One region of the Alteromonas infernus genome, then DNA from elsewhere that is predicted to be linked to it. Evidence: predicted binding sites of a transcription regulator. Region 1 holds the regulator's gene; the other holds the start of a gene.
What was found. Region 1 encodes FNR, which switches genes on or off when oxygen is low (the NO sensors DNR and NnrR bind a similar motif). Its sites were predicted from a motif close to TTGATCTAGATCAA; they were not measured.

Region 1 (3,186 bases):
AATTTAGCTCATCAATAACATGCTCCGCCGTGTTCCCAATAAGCGCGGCAGAAAGACCAACACGGCCTACAGTGCCTATAATGACGAGTTCGGCGTCTAATGTCTTTGCCACTTGTGGAATGACTTTTTCAGGTAGCCCTTCTCTGACAACACATTTTTCATCTGCAATGCCGTACTTTAACGCATGGCTTTTCATTTCTTTCTTATGATGATTTTTTACCGCGTCATGATAGGTATCAGGGTCAAATTCGGGCACCTCGATAGCAATATTAAGTGGCGTAGAAGGGAAGCTATTGACTAAATTAACCTTACCTTTTAGCAAGGCCGCATAATCATTGGCGATAACGGTAATCTTGTCGTTAAGCGCAGCATGTTCTTCGTCTTCACTGCCGACGTTTACAGCGGCAATGATCTCGCCGCCTTCTGGCCAATCATGCTCTTTAACTAATAAAACGGGGCGCGGACACTTACGCATTAAATGCCAATCGGTAGGTGTAAAAATAACGGAAGCCAGGTCGTCATGCTTTTTAGTGGCTTTTACAACAAGGTCAATTTGATTCTTAAGTGTGTAATAGATAATCGATTCGTAGGCACGATTGTTCCATTCAACCACGATGTCAGTTTCACCGAAGCCTTGTTCTTTAAGCTGCCCAGAGAGCCATTTAGCATGCTCATTGGTAACAGCATCTCGCATGGCTTCTCGCTCATCTGGACTTAACATAGTGGTCATATCATAAGACAAGTCGTAAACCACCATAATCGCAGTTACAGAGGCCCCGGTCTTTGATGCTAATTCATAAGCGCGACTTAACGCGGGCTGGTTATCTCGCTCGGCATCGACTACCGCAAGGATTCGTTTACACTCAATCATAACTCCCCCTAATACGAAGTTTGGTCGTGGCTGTGTGAACGGTAACGTTCAACAGTAACTTGTACTAACTATAAACGACAATGTGGAAAACGTAAGTTGTTTTAGATCAAGTATTTTATATTGCAAGGCAAGCAACAATGTATAGCGTCATTGCCAATAATGGGAAAAAAGGGTTATGGGAGTAGGAGTATAAAGCGCGCTGAATGCGCGCTTTTAGGAAGATAACCCCATTTAACCGAGTTAGACCACATTAGCCGTTACACACTATACTCGGGCCGTTAAGCACTTCTAGCTTGGTATTAAGGCGTTCAAAGTCCACAATCGTAATAAGTTTACCTTCAACTTTAATAATATCTTCTTTTTGGAAACGACTTAATAAGCGACTGATGGTCTCTATCGTTAAGCCAAGATAGTTACCTATCTCGTTACGCGTCATCGTAAGGTGAAATTCTCTGTGTGAAAAACCGCGTTCTTCAAAACGCTGAGATAAATGAGAGATAAAATACAAAAGGCGTTCTTCAGCCGTGCGTTTGTTGAGAAGCATTATCAAATCGTGATCATGTTTAATCTCTGCACTCATAAAGCTCATAATTTGATGGCGTAATTTAGGAAGCTGCATCGACATTTCGTCAAGCGTTTCGTAGGGCAACTCGCACACCATGGCGGTTTCTAGAGCCATTGTGTAACTTTGGTGCTTGTTTTCTCGAAGGGCATCAAAGCCAATGATGTCACCGGGAAAGTGAAACCCCGTTATTTGCTCTTCACCTTCAGAGTTAGTCACAAACGATTTAAATGACCCGGTTCTTACTGCATATAACGACTCAAACTTATCGCCGGTTTGAACAAGGGTATCACCTTTATGAAGGGGCTTTTTGCGCTCTATGATATCGTCGAGAGACTCTATTTCTGTCTTATTCAATGCAACAGGTAAACAGAGGTGACTGAAACTACAGTTCTGACAATGTATTGAAAATTCGCTTCCTTTGCTCATAAGACTGACTCTCTTAATGTACACATGATTATAGTACACGCATTTTCACATGAATGCGCCATAAATTAGATAAGTGGCATATATGGCCATTATCACAGCTATGACTTGTCTCACATAGCTGTGCTGAAAGCTTTGAACAAGATACTGGCTACCGGCACTTGCGGCTAACAGTGTGGGTAACGTTCCCAAACCGAAGAAAAACATAATGCCAGCGCCTTGCAATGCATTACCCGCTGCCAGAGACCAGGTTAGCGTTGAATAGACCAATCCACATGGTAGCCAGCCCCATATAAAGCCGTAGGGAACCGCGCTTAACGGCGTTTTGAAAGGAAGAAATCGTTTTGATAAAGGCTGAAGCTTTGCAAACAGGCCTTTGCCCGCGTTTTCTAAGACCGATAAACCCGTCCACCATTTCCCTAAGTAACAAGCGAGTAAAAGCAACATGATGCCGCTTAGAAGAGAGAGGGCATAATTAGCAAGCGGTACGAAGTCAGCAGCTATTTTTCCAAGCGCACCGGTAATGGCCCCTGCTAGTGTATAGCTAGTAATGCGTCCCATGTTGTAGGCGAGGGTGTAGGGCAATGCCGATGCCCCCTTTGGCGATACCATTCTAAGCGCTGCAACAATACCGCCGCACATGCCTACACAATGTACGCCTCCTGCTAAACCTATAAGAAAGGCAGAAAAGTAATTAATCCCGTCCATTATCTTCTTGGCTTTTTGCTGCCTTATCTTCTTGTATTTGTTTGCGCTGTTCGGCCAGTTTTTTCTCTTCTGGCGATAAGTCATCGTCAAAAAGAATGCTATAGCCTTGGCGGTCTAAATCCTCGAACTGATTGGTTTTTACCGCCCAAAAGAAAATGACAATAGCGACTGCCACAATAATGATGGCGATAGGAATTAATACGTAAATAATACTCATGCTATTTGCTCAAAAGTCGCGTTGAGTTTGTAACTACAATGATACTGCTTAATGACATACCCACAACCGCCATCCATGGAGAAAGTAAACCAGACACGGCGAAAGGCAATATTAAAAGGTTGTATCCCACAGCCCAGCCGATGTTTTGTCTTATTTTCTGTTTCACTTGATGTGAGGTTTTAATTAGCGCTGGTACAGATAACAGTTGATCGCCCAGCAATATAACGTCAGCAGCCGTTTTGGCAACGTCCGTTGCGTTACCCACTGCAATGGCAACATCTGCACTGGCAAGTACAGGTGCATCGTTAATGCCGTCGCCCATCATCATTACTTTGGCTCCCCCTTGCTGCATTTGCTGAACCGCTTCGTATTTTTGTTCAGGTGTTAAGCCGCCTTTCGCCG
Region 2 (3,186 bases), on a different contig from region 1:
AGCGTATTCTTTTCCTAGAAGGGCTACCTAACCTTCAAGCGCTAGGTAAACTTTATATTGGTGAAGATACCGTAGAAATGCTGTCGTGCGATGCGCGTTTTCAAAAAGAGCAGCTTCCCCTACTTCGCGAAGCCATCGCATTATGCGAAGAGAAACAAGACTATGTGTCTCGCGATTTATTAGAAGACCTTCTTGAATATGAAGAAGAGCACTTAGACTGGATTGAAACGCAAGAATATCAGATTGATGCGATGGGTATTGAAAACTACCTGCAAGCGCAAGTAATGGGAGATGACTAATGAAAGGCAATCAAGCAATAATCAATGGCTTAAATGAGCTGCTTTCATACGAACTAGCAGCCATGGACCAATACTTTATTCACTCTCAAATGTATCTCGATTGGGGGTTGAATAAGTTGTATGAGCGAATCGATCACGAGTTTGATGACGAACGCGGTCACGCAACAAAGCTCATAGAGCGCATGCTGTTTTTGGAAGGCACCCCTGATATGACAAAGCGCACAGGCTTTAAAGTGGGTAAAGACGTACCAGAAATGCTTGAGAGCGATTTGCGTGTGGAATACGAAGTTGACGCAAAACTACGTGAAGTCATCGCGCTTTGTGAAACTGAGAAAGACTACGTGACCCGCGACATGCTTATTGTTCTTCTTGATGACACAGAAATGGATCACGCGCATTGGTTAGAACAACAGTTAGGGCTGATTAAGCGAATTGGCCTTTCGAACTACTTACAGTCGCAAATGTAAGTTGTGAAAAAAACATAGTAAAGTAATAACGGCTGCATCGCGCAGCCGTTATCTATTGTGCTGCCATACTTATTGTTGCGTCACAAAATATAAATAGTGGGGGTTGTCCTTTCCTTCAATATTTAACCGCAATTGCCATTTCATAACTGGCTCACTACAACTGCCTAACATAAACCAACCTGACCACTTTCCTTGACCATCGTTATCTAACAGCACGGGAATTTTGCCCATATACATGTTTACCCCTTCAATCCAGGCACTCTCGATTTCTTGATTTTCAGGAATTAAAATTTTCAACGTTACCGATTCTTCAGGTTCAGGCATAGTTGAAAATGTGGCAATGGCCACCTCGCCATCAATTAAGAATTCGCAAGTTTCATTGACAAAGTTGCAGCTGTTTCCTATTCCATTAACTACGCTCGTGTCTTTTAACACCGATGACTGGAATTTATGTGCAAGGTATACACACACGGCTACAACAATAATAGCCACTAATGGAAGCTGGGAATGTAAAAATTTTGATCGTTTATTGTTATCGTTATTTAGCATTTCTTAAATTTTGTGTATTTCTTCATTGACGGAGATCAAGCTTAGGTAGTTTATGGTATCTTTTTGTAATTAAAAACCTTATCATCCGCGTACCAACTGGCTTGGAGACAATAATTATTACTCTTTCCAAGCTCGGTGTGAAGCGTTATTCCTTAGCTGATACACGTCTCGACCGTACTATTCCGGCAGTTGGAGACCATAGTTCATTTGAAGTGGAAGATTCATTAAAATGAGTGAAATAAGCCAAGCACAACCTGACTACAATTATAAAGTAGTTAGGCAATTTACCATCATGACCATAGTCTGGGGTATCATTGGTATGGGCCTAGGGGTATTTATTGCCGCGCAGTTATTTGCACCTATGCTTAACTTTGACACACCATGGCTAACATTCTCACGTTTGCGTCCGTTGCACACTAACGCCGTTATTTTTGCCTTCGGCGGCTGTGCGCTATTTGCAACGTCGTACTACATCGTTCAGCGTACCTGCCAGGTAAGACTGTTCAGTGACAAACTTGCCGCATTTACCTTTTGGGGTTGGCAAGCCGTTATTGTTTTAGCTGTAATTACCCTACCTATGGGCTTAACCAGCACTAAAGAATACGCTGAACTAGAATGGCCAATTGACATCCTTTTGGCACTGGTTTGGGTCGCTTACATCATCAACTTCTTCGGAACCCTAGTAATCCGTAAAGTTTCGCACATTTATGTAGCGAACTGGTTCTTAGGTGCGTTCATGCTAACTGTTGCAATTCTTCATATTGGTAACAGCATGGCTATTCCGGTATCTTTCACTAAATCGTATTCACTGTATGCAGGCGCAGTAGACGCTATGATGCAGTGGTGGTACGGCCATAACGCGGTAGGTTTTTTCCTAACTGCGGGCTTCCTTGGTATGATGTATTACTTCGTGCCTAAGCAAGCTGGTCGCCCGGTTTATTCATACAGACTTTCAATTGTTCACTTCTGGGCACTTATTTCTCTGTATATCTGGGCTGGTCCACACCACCTTCACTACACTGCCCTACCAGACTGGACTCAGTCACTAGGCATGGTGATGTCTATTATCTTATTCGTTCCATCTTGGGGTGGTATGATTAACGGTATCATGACGCTATCTGGCGCGTGGCATAAGCTTCGCACTGACCCAGTACTGCGTTTCTTAATTGTTTCATTGTCTTTCTACGGTATGTCTACTTTCGAAGGCCCAATGATGGCAATTAAAACCGTTAACGCATTATCTCACTACACTGACTGGACAATTGGTCACGTACACTCTGGCGCACTAGGTTGGGTAGCAATGGTCTCAATTGGTTCAATTTACCACTTAATTCCAGTGCTATTTGGTCAGCGTGCAATGTACAGCACCAAGCTAGTTAACGTGCACTTCTGGTTCGCTACTATCGGTGTTGTTCTATACATCGTAGCAATGTGGATGTCTGGTGTACTTCAGGGTCTAATGTGGCGTGCAGTAAATGCTGATGGTACGTTAACCTATAGCTTTGTTGAGTCATTAGAAGCGTCTAAGCCGTTCTATGTGGTTCGTTTCATTGGTGGTTGTTTCGTGGTAGCGGGTATGCTCATTATGGCATACAACACATGGAAAACCGTTCGTGCACCTAAAGGCAGTATCGCTGCAGATCCAGCGACTCAGCCAGCGTAGTTAAGGAGACGAATAATGAAAAACGCACATGAGTTAATTGAAAAAAATGTCGGTCTGTTAACGGTATTAATTCTTATCGCTATCAGCTTTGGTGCCATGGTGCAAATTACGCCGTTGATGTTTCAACAGCAAACCATGGAACCGGTAAAAGGCTTACGTCCATATACCGCGCTTGAGCTAGAAGGCCGTGACATCTACATTCGTGAAG

Region 2: a site for FNR is predicted at 1,341-1,354, ahead of ccoN (cytochrome-c oxidase, cbb3-type subunit I). Genes of this name have one in related genera too.

Annotation. Positions count from the first base shown of each region.
Region 1 is NZ_CACSIG010000037.1:28,895-32,080, forward strand. It holds gene uspE (universal stress protein UspE) at 1-871, opposite strand, end outside; gene fnr (fumarate/nitrate reduction transcriptional regulator Fnr) at 1,122-1,862, opposite strand; gene ACX5J7_RS10220 (sulfite exporter TauE/SafE family protein) at 1,908-2,567, opposite strand; gene ccoS (cbb3-type cytochrome oxidase assembly protein CcoS) at 2,554-2,784, opposite strand; gene ACX5J7_RS10230 (heavy metal translocating P-type ATPase) at 2,786-3,186, opposite strand, start outside.
Region 2 is NZ_CACSIG010000005.1:310-3,495, reverse strand. It holds gene bfr (bacterioferritin) at 1-299, shown strand, start outside; gene bfr (bacterioferritin) at 299-766, shown strand; gene ACX5J7_RS01165 (hypothetical protein) at 836-1,315, opposite strand; gene ccoN (cytochrome-c oxidase, cbb3-type subunit I) at 1,545-2,978, shown strand; partial or broken gene ccoO (cytochrome-c oxidase, cbb3-type subunit II) at 2,994-3,186, shown strand, end outside.